DNA from 3 places in the Pseudoduganella sp. R-43 genome. Region 3 is predicted to be linked to each of the others. Evidence: predicted binding sites of a transcription regulator. Region 3 holds the regulator's gene; each other region holds the start of a gene.
What was found. Region 3 encodes sigma-54, which starts transcription at its own class of promoters, with help from an activator protein. Its sites were predicted from a motif close to TGGCANGNAANCTGCTTT; they were not measured.
Positions count from the first base shown of each region.

Region 1: ACN9M3_RS03780 (TldD/PmbA family protein) is a predicted target of sigma-54. The motif match lies at 3,937-3,954, and genes of this name have one in related genera.
Region 2: ACN9M3_RS16750 (PEP-CTERM sorting domain-containing protein) is a predicted target of sigma-54. The motif match lies at 4,816-4,833, and genes of this name have one in related genera.

Region 1 is NZ_CP183988.1:820,887-828,133, reverse strand. Features, by position in the region: gene ACN9M3_RS03790 (TldD/PmbA family protein) at 1-806, opposite strand, end outside; gene ACN9M3_RS03785 (TldD/PmbA family protein) at 895-2,232, opposite strand; gene ACN9M3_RS03780 (TldD/PmbA family protein) at 2,249-3,883, opposite strand; gene ACN9M3_RS03775 (class I SAM-dependent methyltransferase) at 4,123-4,938, shown strand; gene ACN9M3_RS03770 (substrate-binding periplasmic protein) at 4,942-5,799, shown strand; gene ACN9M3_RS03765 (serine hydrolase) at 5,958-7,247, opposite strand, start outside.
Region 2 is NZ_CP183988.1:3,666,924-3,674,170, forward strand. Features, by position in the region: gene ACN9M3_RS16715 (DNA alkylation repair protein) at 1-66, opposite strand, end outside; gene ACN9M3_RS16720 (peptidylprolyl isomerase) at 125-901, opposite strand; gene ACN9M3_RS16725 (peptidylprolyl isomerase) at 966-1,745, opposite strand; gene ACN9M3_RS16730 (BolA family protein) at 1,866-2,138, opposite strand; gene ACN9M3_RS16735 (septation protein A) at 2,135-2,764, opposite strand; gene msrB (peptide-methionine (R)-S-oxide reductase MsrB) at 2,769-3,167, opposite strand; gene ACN9M3_RS16745 (protein adenylyltransferase SelO) at 3,178-4,641, opposite strand; gene ACN9M3_RS16750 (PEP-CTERM sorting domain-containing protein) at 4,868-5,620, shown strand; gene ACN9M3_RS16755 (S8 family serine peptidase) at 5,678-7,247, opposite strand, start outside.
Region 3 is NZ_CP183988.1:951,708-958,954, forward strand. Features, by position in the region: gene ACN9M3_RS04450 (cation:proton antiporter) at 1-1,305, opposite strand, end outside; gene ACN9M3_RS04455 (KpsF/GutQ family sugar-phosphate isomerase) at 1,388-2,386, shown strand; gene ACN9M3_RS04460 (KdsC family phosphatase) at 2,386-2,922, shown strand; gene lptC (LPS export ABC transporter periplasmic protein LptC) at 2,932-3,531, shown strand; gene lptA (lipopolysaccharide transport periplasmic protein LptA) at 3,545-4,105, shown strand; gene lptB (LPS export ABC transporter ATP-binding protein) at 4,108-4,863, shown strand; gene ACN9M3_RS04480 (RNA polymerase factor sigma-54) at 4,873-6,369, shown strand; gene hpf (ribosome hibernation-promoting factor, HPF/YfiA family) at 6,442-6,801, shown strand; gene ACN9M3_RS04490 (enoyl-CoA hydratase/isomerase family protein) at 6,877-7,247, shown strand, end outside.

The DNA of each region.
Region 1 (7,247 bases), 130 kb from region 3:
TCGATGATGTCGTAGCCGCCGTTGTACAACTGCGTCACGCCGCCTGCCGCGCGCACCTTGTGCTCCGGCTTGGCGTCGAAGAATTCGTAACCCATGCCGGCCGGCGAAGACAGGCCGTCGCGGGTGCGGAACTTGCCGGTTGCCTTGTCCACTGCAGTCGCGGTGAAAGGCGCCCACAGGCGGTGTACGTCCTGGTCGATGTAGGAACCGTCGGTCGAGGCAAAGTATTTCTGCTGATTGACTTGGAACAGGTTGGCGGTCATGAAGGAGGCGCCGGCATCCAGGCCAGCCTTGTTCGCGGCCAGCAGCATGTCGGCCTTTTCCTTGATCGGCACTTCGCGCCAATCCTTCTTGAAAGGCGTCTGCCATGCGACTTCGCCCACGCCTTTGACCGGCGCCAGTTGCACCGGCGAGGCCTGCAGGCGCGCGTTGGCGCGTGCAATGGCCACTGCCTGGCGCGCGGCGTCGGCGACGGCGTCGACTGTCAGCGCGTTGGTGGCGGCGAAGCCGTAGGCGCCATTGGCGATCACGCGCACGCCGACACCGGTCGATTCGGTGTTGACGATGTTTTCAACGCGCGTGTCGCGGGTGGTGATGAACTGGTTCAGGTAGCGGCCAATGCGCACGTCGCAGTAGCTGGCGCCGGCCTTGGTGGCGGCGTTCAGCGCGGCGTCGGCGAGTTCTTTCTTGAACTTGCGGGCCATCGGGTTCATCAGGTCTTCGGCGGCGATGGCGTTGCCGAAGACGGGGACCAGCATGGTGCCGCCGGCGGCAGCGGCGACTTTCAGGAAGGATCTGCGTTCCAATGTGTTGCTCCATTTTTAAACCGGTAAAGCAGTGTCAGACCCACAGGGTCTGACACTTTGTGGCGCGGCGGCTGCGCTCTTCGGTTTCCTATACAGCGTCAGACAAAGAGGTGAAGTTGAAGTCCCGCACCTTCATGGCCGGAATCAGCAGCTGGAATTGCGACTCGTCGCCGGCCAGCACTTCCGGACGGCCCAGTTCCTCGATGTTGTTCAACATCGTCACCGGGCTTTCATTGAATCGGAAGTTCTTCACCGGGTGCTTGATCTTGCCGTTCTCGATGTAGAAAGTGCCATCGCGGGTCAGGCCGGTCAGCAGCACGGTTTGCGGATCGACCATGCGGATATACCAGGTACGGGTCACCAGGATGCCCTTCTTGGTCGAGGCAACCAGTTCCTCGGTCGACTTGGAACCGCCGGACATGATGATATTGCCCGGTTGGCCTACAGCGCGCTGGCCCTGTTTCTTGCCCCAGAACGGCGAGTAGTTCAACGAAGCGATCTTGCCGTTCTTGATGATGTCCATGCGCTCGCGCGCCAGCAAGGTCTGGTTATCCCATGGCAGCACAGGAATATCCTTATCCCACGGGTCGGCCCACACGTTCACCTGCTCGTCGAACAGTTTTTCGCCCATGCGGTTGCCGCCGCCCTTCTTGGCCAGGAAGCTGCGGCCCTCGTCGGCCGAACGCGCGTCGAAGCTGCTGAACATGAACGCCAGCAGGTCGGAAGTCGCGGCAGGTTCCAGGATCACCGTATAGCGGCCAGGCTCCAGCGCCTTGGCTTCTGCCGAGCGGATCGCCTTCTCCATCGCCACTTCGGCCGCTGCGCGCGGATCGAAGCGATTGACGTCCTGAGCATCGCGGCGCACCCAGCCCGAACCGCGGCCGTCTTCGGTCCGCACGGTGCAGGTGAAGTCGATGCCGGTCTGCGACTGGTGGCCGAACACGCCGCGCGAGTTGGCGACTGTCTCGAACGAGGACTGGTCGGTAAAGAAGCCCGCAGCGACCAGGCCCTTCTTCTTGCAGGCCTCGATGCTGTAAGCCGCCACCTGCGCGCGGTACTCAGGATTGATCGCGTCGGTCGACTTGCTGAAGGTGTCGGAGCCCTTGAACGCCTGCTTGTCCGGCGTCGGCATGAACTCCGGATTTTCCGGCGCCAGTTTTGCCAGTTCTTCCGCGCGCTGCACGGCTTTCGCCAGCGACTTGTCGTCAAACTCGTTGATGACTGCCGTGCCCTGCTTCTTGCCGAAGGCGACCGCCACGGACAGCTGGGTATTTTCCACCAGGCCGGCAGTCGACACGGCATTGCGCGCATAGCGGATATTGCCGGTGCGGCTGCCGTTGATGGTGACGATGCACTCATCGGCTTTGCTCAGCGACATGACCTTGTCGGAGATGCGCTTGGTCTCTTCCTGATTCAGGATCTTCATTCGTAGTCCTTTCGCCTTAGCCGATCTTGCGTGCAGTGTTGATCACGTTGATGCCGTTGAATCGCGAAGTTGACGAACCGTGCGACACCGCGCTCACCTGCATCGGCTGGCCTTTGCCGTCGAAGAAAGAGCCGCCCATGCGCCAGTCGCGCTCATCGCACATGGCGGTGCAGGCGTTCCAGAACTCCTGGGTATTCGACTGGTAAGCCACGTCTTCCAGCATCTGGCCGATCTTGCCGTCCTTGATCTCGTAGAACATCTGGCCGCCGAACTGGAAGTTGTAGCGCTGCTGGTCGATCGAGAAGGAACCGGCCCCCACGATGTAGATGCCCTTCTTCACGTCTTTCACCAGTTCGTCCGGGGTCATCTTCTTCTTGCCAGCCTTGAGCGAAACGTTAGGCATGCGCTGGAACTGCACATTGCTCCAGGAGTCCGCGTAGGAGCAGCCGTGCGATTCTTTCTCGCCGATCACCGCCGCCTGGTCGCGCGTAGCCTGGTAATTCACCAGGATGCCGTCCTTGATGATGTCCCACTTCTTGCACTTGACGCCTTCGTCGTCGTAGCCGACCGCCCCCAGCGAACCCTGGATGGTTTTGTCTGCCTCGATGTTGACCAGGTCCGAACCGTACTTGAATTTCTTCGACTGCTGCTTGTCCAGGGTCGCGAAGGAAGTGCCGGCGAAGTTGGCCTCGTAGCCCAGCACGCGATCGAGTTCGGTCGGGTGGCCGACGGATTCGTGGATGGTCAGCCACATATGTTCCGGCGACAGCACCAGGTCGTACTTGCCCGGCTCGACCGACTTGGCGGTCAGCTTTTCCTTGGCCTGGCGGCCGGCGGCCTTCGCATCCTCGACCAGGTCATAGGTACGGTTGTACAGCGTGGCAACGCCGCCCGCTGCCTTGATCTTGTCTTCCTTGCGGCCGTCCAGGTATTCATAGCCCATGCCGACCGGGGTGCCCAGGTCGGAACGGCTGCGGAACTTGCCGGTCGACTTGTCAACGGCCGTGGCGAAGAACGGCACCCACAGGCGATGCAGGTCCTGGTCGATATAGGAACCGTCGGTGGAAGCGAAGTACTTCTGCTGGTTAACCTGGAACAGCAAGGACTGGATGAACGAAGCGCCGGCTTCCAGCGCGCCCTTGTTGGCGGTGATCAGCAGGTCGGCCTTCTCCTTGATCGGCACGGTGCGCCAGTCCTTCTTGATCGGGGTCGCCCACGACACTTCGCCCACGCCCGGCGTCGGCGCCAGCTGCACGCCGGCTGCCTGCAGCTTGGCGTTCGCCTTGGCGATGGCGACCGCCTGGCGCGCCGCGCCGGCCACGCCGTCCGGCGACATGTCGCTGGTGGCGGCAAAGCCGTAGGCGCCGTTGGCGATCACGCGCACGCCCACGCCAGCGGATTCGGTATTGGTGACGTTTTCGATGTTCAGGTCACGGGTCGTGATGAACTGGTTCAGGTAGCGGCCGATGCGCACGTCGCAGTAGCTGGCGCCGGCCTGGGTGGCCGCGGTCAGCGCGGTATCTGCCAGCATCTTCTTGAACTTCACTTCCACGGGCTTTACCAGCTCGTCGGCCGCAATGGCGCGGCCAAAAGGCATCATCATGGCAGCCATTGCACCGCCGCTCATGTTGAGGAATGCACGTCGTTCCATAGTCTCTCCAGGGTTATCGTTTTTACCTAAGACAGCTTGCAGGGATCAAATCGTACGCAATTTTTATGCCATTGTGTAAAGCTTGTACAAAGCTGAAACATATCCGCAAAAAGTGTCCGGGCAGTGTCCGCACACCGTCCGCGCGGACACTTGACCGGGCGGCCAGCTTGCACGATCATCAAGTCCCGGGCGACCGGAGCCGCTGCGTCGCCTGCCCAACGAAAAAAGGAGACTCCTGAATGAAACAGTACGTCCTGGCCGGCCTGCTGGCCGTTGGCTTTACCGGTTTTTCCGGCGTTGCACTGGCAGATCCTGCCCTGAAAGCTGCAATCGCCAGCCCTACCCGCAACGCGGACAACGTCAAACGCGACCAGTACCGCCATCCTTACGAGACCCTGACCTTCTTCGGCATCAAGCCGAACATGACGGTGGTCGAACTGTCGCCGGGCGGCGGCTGGTACACCGAAATCCTGGCCCCTTACCTGCGCGACCAGGGCAAGCTGATTACCGCCGGCTCCAGCCCGCAATCGGCCGACGAACGCGTGCGCAAGTCGGCTGAACGCTTCCAGGAGTTCCTGGCCAAGCAGCCGGGCCGCGACAAGGTGGTGCTGGGCGCCTTCGAACCGGGCAACGGCGTATACACTTACGCGCCGAAAGGCAGCGCCGACATGGTGCTCACGTTCCGCAACATCCATAACTGGATCGGCACCGGCGACGAGAACATGAAGAAGCTGATGGCCAGCATCTACGACACGCTGAAACCAGGCGGTATCTTCGGCGTGGAAGAACACCGCCTGCCGTCCGCCATGACCCAGGATGCCAAGGCCAGTACCGGCTATATGCACGAAGCCTATGTCATCAAGATGGCCGAACAGGCCGGCTTCAAGCTGGTGGCAAAGTCTGAAGTCAACGCCAATGCCAAGGATGACGCCAACCACGAGAACGGGGTGTGGGCCTTGCCTCCGACCTTCACCAACAAGGACAAGGACCGCGCCAAGTACGCTGCCATTGGCGAGAGCGACCGCATGACGCTGAAGTTCGTCAAGCCGCAGTAATCAGTGCTGAAAAAGCTGCAACGCTCTGCCGCCGGCTTGCTGCTGGCGGCAGCATCCACCCTGGCCAATGCGGGCGACGCGGCCAATGCGCCGCTGATGCGCTTCGTCCTGCCCTCGGTCACGCCTGGCTCCGAGGTACAGGTCACCTACTTTCACCTGCTGCTGCGCCTCGCGCTGGAAAAGACCGACGGCCCCTTCTCCATCGAGTTCTATCCCCACGAACTGACCAGCCCGCGCCGCGCCCTGGAACTCAAGCGCAATGGCGTCATCAACATCATGTGGGACGGCACCAACGCCGAGCGCGAACGCGACCTGCTGCCGATTCGCATCTCCCTGGTGCGCGAGCTGAACGATTACCGCGTCTTCATGATCCGCAAGGAGGATGAAGCCCGCTTCCGCGAGGTTCGCAGCCTGGGCGACCTGCGCAAGCTCGTTGCCGGCGCGGGCGTCAACTGGCCTTCGGTGGATGTGTTGCGCCACAACCGCCTGCCGGTTGAAACGACGGTCAATTACAGTTCGCTGTTCCCGATGCTGAAAGCAAAGCGCTTCGACTACATGCCGCGCGGCGTGCACGAGGCCTGGGCCGAGGAAAAGGTGTATGGGAAGGATGGATTGATGGTGGAACCGACGATCTTCCTGCATTACCGCGTACCGTTCTATTTCTTTGTCAGCAAGGACAACAAGGCGATGGCGGAGCGGGTGGAGCGAGGCTTGAAACTTGCGCAAGCCGATGGCAGTTTCGACAAGCTGTTGAACGGCTACCCGGCTTTCCAGCGCGCCCTGGGGGAGATCGCGGCGCGCAAGCGCAAGGTATTTGAACTGGAGCTTCCTAGCGGGATTGCAGGCGGCTCATCAAGGTGACAAAGCCGTATCCGGCAACGAAAAGACCGCCCAAGACGACGGCAATTGAAACGATCAGGCTAGTCATTCATTCTCCCAAGTGCACAAACCAGCCGCTATTATGCTGCATGCGCACATGAATGATTCTCACACTTCGTTTCAAGTTTGTCGGAATTTTGTCATTTTTTCACCGGAGTAAAGGACAAATCGGCGAAGTCATAGCTGAAATCCGTCTCGGTGGACACTGGCGCCATCTTCATGCGATCAATCGAACCGTCCGGATTCAGCGAAAACGTCACATAGGCATCGGCGTTGAAATTGCGCTCCTTCCAGCGCACGATGAACGTGTCGTGCTGGAAGTGCTCCAGCGTGCCGGTCAAATCCGGCGTGCGGCTGAACGACATGAGCTGCTTGCCGCCTTCCTGCCTGATGCTCACCGTGCCATACCAGGGATCGTTATAGTCGCCGTTGTAGGATGCCAGCGGCAGCGAAGGCCTGGATGCCGCCGCCCGGGCCGAGGACAGCTTGCCCTGGCGCGCCAGTTCTTCCTTGTGCATTTCAGCTTCCTGCTCGGCGTAGAGCTTGATCCAGTCGGTCGGCGCCGCGCCCATGTAGTGGTCCAGGATGCGCCATTGCAGCGCCGTCATGACCGGGCCGTTCTCCGCATTGGTGAAGATGGCCACGCCCAGCTTCTCTTCCGGCACCATCACGATACGCGAATAAAAGCCCTGCAGCGCGCCGCCGTGCATGGCGACTTTGCGGCCGCGGTAATCGCGCAGCTGGAAACCCAGGCCGTACGCCGCGAAGTTAGGCCTGGTGGCAGCCAGCGCCGGTTTCGGCTCGCTGATCTTCATTGGTGTTTGCTGGGTCCACATCTCGCGCGCCTGCTTGGCGCTGAACAGCTGCTTGCCGTTCTCCATCTTGCCTTCGTTGAGCAGGACCTGCATCCACTTGGCGATGTCTTGCGCATTGGTCTGGATGCCGACCGCGCCAACCGCGTTTTGCACCGGCATCGGCTTGACCACGGCGGCCTTGCCATTGACCTTGCTGTGCGGCGCCGAATAGTCGGCCGTTTTCAGCATGTCATCGACATTGGTGGTGCTGCCGTTCATGCCCAGCGGCGCCAGGATGCGTTCGCGCGTCGCCTCTTCCCAGCTCTTGCCGGACTTCTGCGCAACGATCTTGCCCGCCACGATGTACAGCAGGTTGTCGTAGGCGTAGCTGTTGCGGAAGCTGGTCGCCAGCTTCACGTTGCGCAGGCGGTCGATGATTTCATCGGTGCTGAAGGTCGTGGTCGGCCACCACAGCAGGTCGCCGGCGCCCAGCCCGAGGCCGCTGCGGTGCACCAGCAGGTCGCGCACGGTCATGGCCTGGGTCACGTAGGCGTCCGCCATCTGGAAACCCGGCAGGTGCTTGGTAACCGGGTCGTCCCAGCCCAGCTTGCCCTCGTCCACCAGCTGCGCCAGTTC
Region 2 (7,247 bases), 2.7 Mb from region 3:
GGCTGGCGCCCGCGAGGCGTCGGCCAGCGGTGCGAGGGCGGAAATGATGTCTTTGCTTGTTGGCATAATAAAAAAGCGCCCCGTGGGGCGCTTCGTGAAGATCGCCTGTAAAGGCGCATCTGGATTATTGCACTTTGGCCTTGGCCACCAGCTGGTCGCGGTACGCTGCGACTTTACGCTGGGTCAGGGATTCGGCGATCTGCGGCTTGATTTCTTCCAGCGACGGCACCTTGGCGGCGCGCGAGCCTTCCAGCTTGATCACGTGGTAGCCGAACTGGGACTGCACTGGCTTGTCGGTGATCTGGCCGTCTTTCAGGGCGACCATGGCGTCGGCAAATGGCTTCACGTAGTTGCCTGGCGCTGCCCAATCCAGGTCGCCGCCATTGGCAGCCGAGCCTGGGTCTTGCGAGGCCTTGGCCAGTTCTTCAAACTTGGCGCCGCCTTTCAGCTTGGCGATGATGTCGGTCGCTTCCTTCTCGGTTTTCACCAGGATGTGGCGAGCGTGGTATTCCTTGTCGCCCTTGGAAGCCTTGAACTGGTCGTAAGCGGATTTGATTTCTGCGTCGCTCACTGGGTTCTTCTTGACATAGTCAACCAGCAGGGCGCGGATGATGATGTCCTGGCGAGCTTGTTCCAGGGCTTCTTTCACTTCCTTGTTGGCAGCAACGCCTTGCTTGGTGGCTTCCTGCACCAGCACTTCACGGCCGATCAGGGATTTCTTGATCATGTCGCGCAGTTGTGGCGAGTCAGGCTGGCCTTGGGCAGCAGCTTGCTTGACAGCGGCTTCCATCTGGGCCGATGGGATAGCTTTACCGTTCACGGTAGCGACGTTCTGGGCAAATGCAGGGGTCGCTGCAACTGCGATCAGGGCCAACAGCAGGGTGGCTGGTTTGAATTTCATTGAGTATTTCCTTAGTTAAAATAAATCCGGCGCCGCTTGGGCGCCGGATCAGGTCCGTGACGGATTATTGTACTTGGGCTTTCTTCACCAGGGATTCCTGATAGGCCTGCAGTTTCGCGCGCATCAGGGAATCGGCGATACGTGGCTTCACTTCTTCCAGGGTAGGCAGCTTGACCGGACGGGTGTCTTCCACCTTGATCACGTGGAAACCGCTTGGGGTTTGCACTGGCTTCTCGGTAACCTGGCCTTTTTGCAGGGAGGTGAACGCGTCAGCGAAGACTTTAGGGAAGTTGGCTGGAGTGCCCCAGTCCAGGTCGCCGCCGTTGGCAGCGGAACCGGTGTCCTTGGAGTTCTTGGCCAGGTCTTCAAACTTGGCGCCGCCTTTCAGCTTGGCGATGATGTCGCTTGCTTCTTTTTCGGTTTCCACCAGGATGTGGCGCACGTGGTATTCCTTGTCGCCTTCGGCGGCAACGGCGCGGTCGTATTCAGCCTTGATTTCGGCGTCGCCAACCGGGTTCTTTTTCACGTAATCAGCAGCCAGGGCGTTCAGCATGATGTCCTGGCGAGCCTGTTCCAGAGCAGTGGTAACGTCCTTGCTCTTGGCCAGGCCTTGCTTTTCCGCTTCCTGGATCATTACTTCGCGGCCGATCAGGGACTTCTTGATCATTTCGCGCAATTGAGGGGTGTCTTGCTGCTGGCCTTGGGCAACGACTTGCTTGACCAGGGCGTCAACTTTGGCGGTCGGGATGGCTTTGCCATTGACGACAGCGGCGTTCTGGGCGAAAGCTGGTGCAGCGGCAACGGCGATAAGTGCGAGCAGCAAGCGGGCTGGCTTGAAAGTCATTTAGTTTAATTCCTAGGGAAAGTTTACTGAATTGCGGGGATTTTGGGCTGGTTCGCCGAGATGTCTCTACTATTCAACGATCGAGGTTCTTTTTGATGTTTCCCAAAAACTCCGCGCATATCATACTTCGGACGGTGCCAATGCGGTAATGGCCAATGCATGAATTTCTTTATGCATCATATCGTGCACGGAATCATACACCAGACGATGGCGCATGACGAGTTTCACACCTTCGAATTTAGTAGAGACAATTTTCAGCCTGTAATGTCCGCCGCCGGAGGCTGCGCCGGCATGGCCGGCATGCAGCGCGGATTCATCTTCCAGCACGATTTCCGATGGCGCCAGCGAGGCTTCCAGGCGCTCGCGAATCCTGGCAAGGCGCGGGTCGCTCATGCTTCATCCTTAATATGTTTAGAGAGGTAGAAAGCCTGTGCGATAAAGAACACCAGCATCAAACCGGTAACTCCGAAAGCCTTGAAATTGACCCAGGCGTCGTTATCGGACTTGAACAGGATGAAGGCGACAAAGAGGTTCACAAAACCCAGCACCAGCCAGAAGGTAATCCACATGAAATGCAGGCGCACCCAGACATGTTCCGGCAGTTGGACCTGCTTTTCCATCGCCAGGCGGATCATGTTTTTATCGAAGAAGCGGTACGCCACCAGCATGGCCGTCGCAAGCGACCAGTAAATAATGGTTGGCTTCCACTTGATAAAGTCATCGTCGTGGAAATAGATGGTCATGCCGCCGAATACGATAAACACTACCAGGGAAACCCATAGAGCCCCGTCGACCTTCTTGCGCCGGGCCAGCAGATATAACACCTGGGCAGCGGTGCCGATAATGCCGACAATAGTCGCGACCACGATCGGCGCCTGCGATGCCGGAATCGCTCCGCCGGAAACCAGGCCGCCAAGATGGGCATTCAGCATGGCATGCGCGGCCTCCTGGTGACTGCCGGCAAATTTGTAGCTGACAAAAAACAGGATCAGCGGAAACAGGTCAAAAATAATCTTCATCTTTTCAAGGCTTCGGTTCAAAGCGCAGCGAGGCCGAATTAATGCAATAGCGCAATCCGGTCGGCGGCGGGCCATCAGGGAAGACGTGGCCCAGGTGGGCATCACATACTGCACAGATGATTTCGGTGCGCAGCATACCATGCGAGCGATCCGTTTTCTCTATGATATTCGCAGGATCGAGCGCCTTGAAGTAACTCGGCCAGCCGCAGCCGGAATCGAATTTGGCATCCGACTCGAAAAGCGGGGTGTTGCAGCATACGCAGGTGTAAATGCCATGCTCGTGGTGGTCCCAGAACTTGCCCGTAAATGCGCGCTCGGTGGCGGCATGGCGGGTAACCTGGTATTCCATCGGGTCGAGCTGGGCGCGCCATTCGGCATCGGTCTTGACAACTTTGTCGCTCATTGTTGATCTCTCACGAAGAGCAGCTTACCGAGAGCTGGCTGGACCAGTCTGGCGGAAAGCCTGCATATTGTTCATTCTCTGCTTGTTCGTCGAAGGGGCGTTCGAGCAGGGTCAAGAGGCGCTCGACTTCGGAAAAGTCCTTATTTTGCGCCTTTTCGATGGCGAGCTGTGCCATATAGTTTCGCAGCACATACTTGGGATTGACCTGATCCATCGCAAGTTTGCGCGCAGCATCGTCGCTGTTTTCGGCGCGCAGGCGCGCACGATAAGCTTCGGCCCATTGATCGAAAGCGGGGCGATCGATGAACAAGTCGCGCAAGGGTTCGTCGCCTTCCGAGCTGCCGGCGCGCAAGGCGCTCAGGCGGCGGAAGAAAATCGTGAAGTCAGTGTGGTTGGCTTGCAGGATGGCAAACAGGCCGTCAAGCAGTTCGCGGTCGCCTTCTTGCGTGGTAGCCAAACCGAGCTTGGCATGCAGCAGCTGATCGATGTGACGCGCGAACTCCGGCTGGTAGACGTCGAGCGCTTCCTGGGTCAGTTCGACTTCGCCAATCAGCGGCAACAAGGCTTGCGCGAGGGCGTAGCAGTTCCAGTGACCGATCTGCGGCTGGTTGGAATACGAGTAACGGCCACGCTCGTCGCTATGGTTGCAGATCTGGTTGGCGTCGAATCCGTCCATGAAACCGAAGGGGCCGTAATCGAGAGTCAGCCCCAGGATCGACATATTGTCGGAATTCATTACACCATGCATGAAGCCTACTGCTTGCCAGTGCGCAATCATGCGCGCGGTGCGGCGGGTCACTTCTTCCAGCAAGGCAGCGTACGGGTTTTCCTCGTCGCGCAGGGAAGGGTAGAAGCGGTCGATGACGTAATCGGCTAATTGCTTGAGTTCATCCGGCTTGCGATTGTAGTACCAGTGTTCAAAAGAACCAAACCGGATGAAGGTTGGGGCCATGCGGACGACGACGGCCGCGGTTTCGATCGATTCGCGCACGATTCCCTGGTCAGAACCGACTACCGACAAGGCGCGGGTGGTCGGGATGCCGAGGCCATGCATCGCTTCCGAGCACAGGAACTCACGGATGGACGAGCGCAGCACGGCGCGTCCATCGCCCATCCTCGAGTATGGCGTCATGCCGGCGCCTTTCAGCTGCAACTCGATCGGGCCCTCGGGAGTGGCTAGATCGCCGAGCAGGATGGCACGCCCGTCGCCGAGCTGGCCGGCCCAGACGCCAAACTGGTGGCCGGAATAGACAGCCGCAAGCGGCTTCGAACGCTCCGCGAGGCGGTTGCCGGTCAGGATATCAACCGCTTCTTGCGTCGCCAGCGTTGCTGGTTCAAGACCAATGAGGCGTGCAGCCGCAGGACTCAGCCCAACAAGGTAAGGCGCCGGCAATGGAGTCGGCATCAGGTGAGTGTAGAACGCTGGCGGCAAACCTGCGAAGGAATTTTCAAACTGGAAGTTAGTAGCGCTCATGTCCAGCGCATTTTAACGCAGGCACCCGATGCCGTCTTGCGCCCTAAGGGAAACCTAAGTTTCCGTACGAAATCAGTGGTGACTTTCATGTCAATGTCGAGAATTCTTACAATTTTTGGGGTCAAGATTTAACTGCTGAGGTTAACCGATTGATTTCGTTGGTGAGTAACTTTTAGGCACGCTATATGCGTATAGGAGTTCGTACCATAATAAAAGGGGGTGTAACATGAAAAGTATCAAAACTGCGCTGGGTGTCTTGGGAGCAGCACTGCTGATGGGGGTTGCTCCTTTGTCTCATGCGGGCGAATGGACGCTCAATTTTAATAACGCCAACGTCTACACCGGAGACGCGCCACCCCTGCAGTCTGGGGCGACCGCAACCGACTCGTGGGCGCAACTGAAGTTTACCGACTATGGCACGAATTATGTGGACATCAGCCTGAGCGTCGCAACCGGCGTGCTGGAGTCTGGCATCTATGTGAACGACTGGTGGTTCAACGGTGATGCACTGGCCCAGACCGGAACGTTCTCCTTGTTAAGCGGGGTGAACGCCAACACCAGCATCTGCTCGGATTGCCAGAACGGAACCGGGTCCGGCAGCTACGATGGTGTGTTCCATTTTGTGAATGCGAACCCGGGTGAGCTGGCGCAGGGGAACGAATCGGTCTGGCGTCTCTCTGTCGACCTAAGCGAGACGCTAAGCGTCAATGATTTCATGTTCCTGTCGTGCATGCCAGGCCGTACCTGCGGAACGGACGGCTTGTTTGCAGCAGTGCATGTCCAGGGCTATGCATCTTCCGCTAAATCCGGTGCCTGCGTGGACGGAGAAGAAAACTGCAATCCGCCTGAATGCCCTCCAGGCGACACACGTCCGGAATGCGGAGGCGGTGAACAGGAAATTCCAGAGCCTGCTACGTTGGCTATATTCGGTGTCGGCCTGCTGGGTTTGGCGCTCAGCCGCCGACGCAGTATCCGCTGATCGCGACCTGATGAAAAAAACGGCAGCCAAGGCTGCCGTTTTTCATTGGAGAGCCGCTTACTTGCGTACGCTCACGCTGCTGGCAGCAGTGTTACCGGCGCGATCACGTGCGACTGCTTTCAGGGTATGGCTGCCGTTGCTGGGTTTCCAGCTGTAGGCCATGCTCGATCCGCTGCCCGAAGCAACCAGCGCGCCGTCCACGTAAAGCGACATCGAAATCCCAGCCGCGCCGCTATTGTCCGATGCATTCACGGTAACGTTGACGTTGCCGTGAACGGTGCCGCCATTGCTTGGGTTGGTGATAGCCACAACGGGCGCAACCGTGTCGGTCGTCGGAGAAATGGTGGTGGTACTGTTCGAGACGTTCACGCTGACTGGCGTGGAAGAGGTCACATTGCCGGCAGCATCACGCGCGACGGCCGTCAGGGTTGCCATACCGTTGGCAACGCCTTTGGAATCCCACGCAAAGCTAAATGGGCTGCTCGCATCGCTCGCTACCACCGTGCTATTGACTTTCAAGTCCACGCGCGCCACGCCGACGTTATCAGCAGCGTTGACGTTGACCGAGACGATGCCCGACACCGTGCTGCTGCCCAGCGGGGCAGCGATCGAGACCGTTGGCGCAGTGGTGTCGGCCGTGGTTGTGGTACCCGCAGCTTTTGCTACGGCAGCCGAAGCATTCACACGGCCATAGCCGAAGTAGATGTCGCGGCCGGCAGTGCCCAGGTCGACAGCGGTGGTGAACAGGATGCTCTTCACCTGGTCTGCGCTCAGGGAAGGATTGGCCGACATCACCAGGGCTGCCACCGCTGCGGCGACCGGGCTGGCGAAGGAGGTGCCATTGACCGCGCCGTAGCCGCCACCCTGGACAGTGGTGTAGATGCCCACGCCCGGCGCCGACAGCGCGACAAAGGCGCCATAGCTGGAGAAGCTGGCACGGTTGTCGGCCGAATCGGTGGCCGAGACCGGGATCATGGTGTCGGTCGGGGTGAAGCCTTCATCGCGGTTGTAGTTGCCGGCCGAGACGAACAGCAGGCCGCCCTTGCCTTTGAGGTAGTTGGCAGCGCTTTGCACGGCCGAGCTGGTTGGCACGTTGGCGTAGCTGATGTTGACCACGCGGGCGCCGTGGTCGGCAGCCCAGGTCACGCCGCTGGCCATGGTCGAGAAGTAGGCGTAGCAGGTGCCGGAATTGTTGTAGGCAATGCGCACTGGCATGATCCTGGCTTGGCCCGCCACGCCGGCGACGCCGATGGCGTTATTGGACGCAGCTGCCGCGGAGCCGGCAGCCTTGGTGCCGTGGCCGCAGACGTCGGCGGTGTTGGTGTTATTGTCGTAGGTGTTATAGCCTGCTACCAGGCGGCCCGAGAAGTCGGGGTGGCTTGCGTCAACGCCCGAATCCAGGATGGCAATGGTGATGTTGCCGCCCTGTGTCTTGTCCCACGCGGCGCTGGCGCCGATCTTTCCGATGTGCCATTCGCTGCCCAGGTAAGGGTCGTTGGTGGTCGCGCTGACTTCCACACGCTGGTCAAGTTCGGCGAACTTGAAATGGGGATTGTGTTTCAGCTTGTTGGCAATCGCCCTCTCGGAGCCATGCGGCACGTCAATAATATGGATATTGCTCTGACCA
Region 3 (7,247 bases):
TTCGGTCAGCAAGGTCGCCAGCGACTGGCCCGAGCGGCCGAAGCCGGCCACGATCACGTGCTTCTGCGCCGACATCGTGCGCGCTGCGATATTGGTCAGGTTCAGCGACTGCATCATCCACTCGTTGGCGGAGAACTTCAGCACGATCTTGTCCGACTGCGCGATCAGGAAAGGCGCCAGCAGCATCGACAGCACCATCGAGGCCAGCACCACCTGCACCACGAAAGGGTCGACCAGCTTCATGCCGCCCACGACGTTCAGCAGGACGAAGCCGAATTCGCCCGCCTGCGCCAGCGCCAGGCCGGTACGCATGGCAGTCGAGGTGGAGGCGCCGAACAGGCGCGCCAGGCCCGCGATCAGGGCAAACTTCAGCAGCACGGGCCCGGTGAGCAGCACCAGTACCAGCCACCAGTTTTCCAGCACCACGCGCGCGTTCAGCAGCATGCCGACGGTGATGAAGAACAGGCCCAGCAGCACGTCGCGGAAGGGCTTGATGTCTTCCTCCACCTGGTGCTTGTACTCGGTCTCGGAGATCAGCATGCCGGCCACGAAAGCGCCCAGCGCCATCGACAGGCCGGCCTGTTCCGTGATCCAGGCCGCGCCCAGCGTCACCAGCAGCAGGTTGAGCATGAACAGCTCCTGCGAGCGGCGCAGCACGACAATGGTGAACCACTTGCGCATCACTTTCTGGCCGACAAACAGCAGCAGGAGCAGCACCACGGCCGCCTTCAGCCCGGCCAGGCCCAGGGTCTTGGGCAAGTCGGCCGGATTCTGCGCCAGGGCCGGGATCAGAATCAGCAGCGGCACCACCGCCAGGTCCTGGAACAGCAGGATGCCGATGATCTTGCGTCCGTGCTCGCTCTCCAGCTCCAGGCGTTCCGTGAGCAATTTGACTACAATGGCGGTCGACGACATGGCCAGCGCGCCGCCCAGTGCGAACGAAGCTTGCCAGCCCAGCTGGATCGAGGGCGGCAGCAGGAAGTGGATGAGCCAGCCGAACAGCATGGTGGCGGCAATGGTGAGGCCGACCTGCGCCATGCCCAGCCCGAACACGATCGAGCGCATGGCCATCAGCTTGGGCAGGGAAAACTCGAGCCCGATCGAGAACATCAGGAACACAACCCCGAACTCGCCCAGCAACTCCGTCGCGTGGCTTTGCTCGGCCAGCCCCATGGCATGGGGGCCCAGCAGGATGCCGACAGCCAGGTAGCCCAGCATCGGCGGCAGGTGCATCATGCGGAAGGCGACCACGCCAAGGACGGCGCTGCCGAGGAGGAGGAGGGTCAGTTCAAGAGGGGAGAACATCCGTTGTTTGTTTTGTCTGGCAAGTTTTTTGCTTATCTAATTCGGCTATACTTCGGGCATGAGTTTAACCCATGAAAAAACAATGCTGAAATCTTTTGATGCCAAGACCGCAACACGTGCCCTGGAACTGGCGCGCGAGGCCCTGCAGATCGAAACGGACGCACTGGCAGCGCTGAATGCGCGCCTGGCCACCGACGAAACTGTGGGTCGGGCGGTGTCCTTGTTGCTTCAATGCAAAGGGCGCGTCGTGGTGTCCGGCATCGGCAAGTCCGGCCACATCGGCCGCAAGATTGCGGCGACGCTGGCCTCGACCGGCACCCCGGCCCTGTTCGTGCACCCGGCCGAAGCGGCGCACGGCGACCTGGGCATGGTGACGCCGGAAGACGTGGTGATCGCCATTTCATATTCCGGCGAAGCAGCCGAACTGATGGCCATCCTGCCCGTGGTCAAGCGCATGGGCGGCCACGTGATCGCCATGACCGGCAAGCCGGCGTCGAGCCTGGCCAGGCTGGCCGACGTGCACCTGGATGTGTCCGTGGCCAAGGAGGCATGCCCGATGAACCTGGCGCCGACCGCTTCCACCACCGTCACGCTGGCGCTGGGCGATGCGATCGCGGTGGCGCTGCTGGACCTGCGCGGCTTCAAGGAAGAGGATTTTGCCCGTTCCCACCCTGGCGGCGCCCTCGGCCGCCGCTTGCTGACGCATGTGCGCGACATCATGCGCAAGGATGGCGCCATCCCGGCCGTGGGCCTGGAAACGCGGCTGCCCGATGCGCTGCTGGAAATCACCCAGAAGGGCATGGGCATGACCGCCATCGTCGACGCGGCCAACAAGCCGGTCGGGGTCTTCACCGACGGCGACCTGCGCCGCATGATCGAAAAAGTCCAGGACTTCAGCAAGGTCGTCATCAAGGACGTGATGCATCTGAACCCGCGCACCATCGGCCCCGACCAGCTGGCGGTGGACGCCGTGGCGGTGATGGAAGAATTCCGCATCAACCAGATGCTGGTGGTGGATGCCGACGGCACGCTGGTTGGCGCCCTGCACATCCACGACCTGACCCGCGCCAAGGTGATCTGATGACGCTCGAACGCGAAGACCTGCTTGCCCGTGCAGCCAGGGTGCGCCTGTTCATCTTCGACGTGGACGGTGTGCTGACCGACGGCAGCCTGACGTATGGCGCCGACGGTGAAATGGTCAAGACTTTCAATGTGCACGACGGCCTGGGCATCAAGCTGCTGCAGGAAGCGGGCATCAAGACCGCGATCATCAGCGCCCGGCGCACGCCGATCGTGCTGGCACGCGCCAAGGACCTGGGCATCGATTACGTGCACCAGGGCGGCCACGACAAGCTGACCCCGTTCAAGGCCTTGCTGGCCGACCTGGGGCTGGCGGAAGAGCAGGTTGCCTTCATCGGCGACGACGTGGTGGACCTGCCGCTGTTGAGCCGTGTGGGCTTTGCGGTCAGCGTGCCGAATGGCCGCAAGGAGGCGCACGATCGCTCCCACTACATTACCGAAGCTGCGGGCGGCCGCGGCGCGGTGCGCGAGGCCTGCGAATTCGTGCTGCGCGCCAGCGGCAGCTATGACCGCGTGATGGCCCAGTTCCTGGTGTAAGGGCAAGCAATGCGTAACCAGAGGACCGCCCACCGCTTCCGCCTGTCGATCGGCATGATCTTCGTGCTGCTGGCGGCGCTTGGCAGCTTCTACCTGCTCGAGCTGCTGAACCGCGCGGACGATCAGATGCAGGCCGACAAGCGCATGAACGAGCCGGATTACATCATCCATAACTTCTCCTTCGTGCGCATGACCAAGGATGGCAAGCCAAGCTATATCATTGCCGGCGACAAGCTGACCCACCGCCCGGTCGACGATTCGTCCGAGATCGACAATCCGCGCGTGCACAGCCTGGCCGGCGAGAAGCCGCCGATGGAGATCGTGGCGAATACGGCGCGCGTGGACGACGCCAACAGCCGCGTCACCCTGAACGGCAGCGTGACGATCGACCGCGCGGCATCGCCGCAATCGCAACTGCTGCACCTGGAATCGGACAAGCTGGTGATCTTCCCGGACGAAGACCGCATGGAAACCGATCATCCGGTGAAACTGCGGCTGGGGGATACGACTGCTGCGGCCAACAGCATGCGCGCCAATAATGCGACGCGCGAAATGCACCTGGCCGGCAACGGCACGCTGCAGATTCCGCCCAAGGCCGCGGACCAATAACTGAGGAATGAACATGAAACGACTACTCTTGTCGGCAGCCTTGCTGCTGGGAGTCGCCGCTCCGGCGCTGGCCGAGAAAGCCGACTCCTACAAGCCGACCAACATCAGCTACGGCTCGATGGACATCGACGACGTCAAGCAGGTCACCATCCTGCTGGGCGGCGTCAAGCTGACCCGCGGCACCCTGACCATGACGGCCGAGCGCGCCTACGTCAAGCAGACGCCGGAGGGCTTCCAGCAAGTGACGCTGTTTGGCGACGGCAAGAAAGCCACCTTCCGCCAGAAGCGCGACGGCGCCGGCGACCAGTGGGTGGAAGGCGATGCCGACCGCATCGAATACGAGGAACAGGTTGAACTGGTGAAGATGTTCAACAAGGCCACCATCCGCCGCCTGGAAGGCGGCAAGCAGAACGACGAAGTGCAGGGTGAGTTCATTTCTTACGACAGCCGCAAGGAATTTTTCAGCGTGCGCAATTCGGCCAGCGGGGAGAGCAAGCCCGGCGGCGGTCGCGGCACCATGGTGATCCAGCCGACCCGTACCGAACCCCCAGCGACGCCGACGGAGAAGAAGTAAGCATGCAAGCAAATAACTGCGCCAGCACGCTGGTCGTGCGCGGCCTCCAGAAAACCTATGGCAAGCGCCAGGTGGTGCACGACGTTTCGCTGCAAGTCGATTGCGGTGAAGTGGTCGGCCTGCTCGGTCCCAACGGTGCCGGCAAGACTACCTCTTTCTACATGATCGTCGGCCTGGTGGCTTCCGATGCAGGCACCATCGATATCGGCGGCACCGACGTGTCGAGCCTGCCGATCCACAAGCGCGCCACGCTGGGCCTGTCCTACCTGCCGCAGGAAGCTTCGGTGTTCCGCAAGCTGACGGTGGAAGAAAACATTCGTGCCGTACTGGAACTGCAGAAGGTGGACGGCAAGCCTCTGCCCAAGGCGGAAATCAACCAGCGCCTGGAATCGCTGCTGGCCGACTTGCAAATCGAGAAGCTGCGCGAGAACCCGGCCCTGTCGCTGTCGGGTGGCGAACGCCGCCGCGTGGAAATTGCGCGCGCCCTGGCCACCAACCCGCGCTTCGTGCTGCTGGACGAACCGTTTGCCGGCGTGGATCCGATCGCCGTGATCGAAATCCAACGTATTGTGCGTTTCCTGAAGGAGCGCAATATCGGTGTGCTGATCACCGACCATAATGTGCGTGAGACCCTCGGCATTTGCGACCGCGCCTACATCATCAACCAGGGCGCCGTGCTGGCCTCGGGCCGCCCGGACGACATCATTGCCAACGAATCCGTTCGCCGCGTCTACCTCGGCGAACACTTCCGCATGTAAACGAAGGCCATGAAACAAACACTGCAACTGCGAACCTCGCAACACCTGGCGCTGACGCCGCAGCTGCAACAATCCATCCGCCTGCTGCAGCTGTCCACGCTGGAGCTGCACCAGGAGTTGGAACAGCTGCTTGGCGACAATCCCATGCTGGAGCGCCTTGACGACCCGCTCGACCACTCGGTACGGCTGCTGGCCGATGGCGCCATCAGCCAGGGCAACGGCAATGGCGCCGAAGCTCCCGCCACGCCTTCGGCTGAAGGCCCGCAAGGCGAGGGCGGCGAAGCCCCGGCCGCTGCCGGCGAAAGCGATACCTATGAAGGCGGCGACCATGAAGCCGGCAACGGCAGCGACGACGCCGACTGGAGCGCCAGCGCCGGCAGCAAATCCGCCGACGACGAAGACAGCCGCCCGCAACTGGAAGCGTCCGGCTGCACGCTGCGCGAACACCTGCTCGAGCAGATGCGCGTCACCGTGCAGGAGCCGCGCGACCGCGCGCTGATGGAACTGATCATCGATGCGCTGGACGAGAACGGCTACCTGGAAGAGCCGCTGGAAGAAATCCACGAGCGCCTGCCGCCCGAGCTGGAAATCGAACTGGACGACCTGCGCTGCAGCCTGGTGCTGCTGCAAAGCTTCGATCCGCCCGGCGTCGCCGCACGCAATGCCTCCGAATGCCTGGCGCTGCAGATCAGGCGCATGCCCGGCGTGCCGCTGGTGACGCGCCGCATGGCGCTGACCATCGTCGAGAAGCACCTGGCCTGGTTCGCCCAGCGCGAGTTCACCAAGCTGAAGAAAGCGCTCGACTGCGACGATGAAGACTTGCGCGAAGCACAGTGCGTGATCCGCCAGTGCAACCCGCATCCGGGCGCCGAATTTGCGTCAGGCGAGTCAGACTACGTGGTGCCGGACGTGATCGTGAAAAAGGGCCGCGGCGGCTGGATCGTCACCCTGAACAACGACGTGGTGCCGCGCCTGCGGGTGAACGCGCTGTATGCCAACTTGCTCAAGCAAGGCAAGAGCGAGTCGCAGATGAATGGCCAGCTGCAGGAGGCCAAGTGGTTGATCAAGAATATGCGCCAGCGCTTCGACACGATCCTGCGCGTCGCGGAAGCGATAGTAGAAAGACAAAAGAACTTTTTCAGTCATGGCGCAGTGGCCATGAGACCCCTTGTGTTGCGTGAAATTGCTGATACACTGGGACTACACGAGAGCACTATTTCTCGCGTAACAACTCAAAAATATATGCTCACCCCGCATGGCATGTTTGAGTTGAAATATTTCTTTGGTAGCCACGTCGCGACCGAAGCCGGGGGGGAGGCTTCCTCGACTGCGATACGGGCACTGATCGTGCAATTGACAGGAGCAGAAGACCCGAAAAATCCTTTATCCGACAGTAAGATTGCGGACATGCTGGGTGAACAAGGCATGGTGATTGCGCGACGGACTGTTGCCAAATATCGAGAAGCGTTGAAGATCCCTCCAGTTAGCCTCCGCAAATCGTTGTAGTGCAGTGCATGGGTTCCTCTGTGCGTTTCGGCGTGCACGAACTCGAGAGCGACATCATCTTTAGGAGTGTGTATGAATCTCACCATCAGTGGACATCATGTCGAAGTGACCCCAGCCATTCGCGAGTACGTGCAGAACAAGCTGGAACGAGTCAAGCGCCATTTCGATCAAGTAATCGATATTGCTGTCATCCTGACTGTAGATAACCTCACCGAGAAAGAGAAACGCCAGAAAGCCGAAATCAACCTGCGCATGTCTGGCAAAACTGTTTACGTCGAAAGCCTGTCGCAAGACCTTTACGCCGCCATCGATACCCTGATTGATAAACTGGATCGCCAGGTCATGAAATACAAGGACCGTGTGCAGAACCACAGTCATGCGGCCATCAAGCATTTCCCGGATACGTATGAGGCACCACCCACCGCCATGTAAAGGACTGGCCGTGCAGCACACCAAAGGGCGCAATTGGCGCCCTTTTTTGCGACCAGTGTGCGTTAGAATATTTGCATGAGCGAACACGTACACACCCAACTCTCCAACGGTACCGGCTTCATCACGCTGGACCGCCCCAAGACCCTCAATTCACTGTCCCTCGACATGGTGCGCGCGATGACGCAGGCGCTGCTGGCATGGCGCGACGATGCGTCGGTGGCGGCGGTCGTGGTGCGCAGCAGCAGCGAACGCGCGCTGTGCGCAGGCGGCGATATCCGCTTCTTCCACGACGTCGGCCGCGGCAATACGCAAGGCGGCAGCGCGCTGCTGGAAGACTTCTTCACCGAAGAATATGCGCTGAACCATTTAATCCATTTCTACCCCAAGCCTTATGTGGCGCTGATGGATGGCGTGGTGATGGGCGGCGGCATGGGCATCGCGCAGGG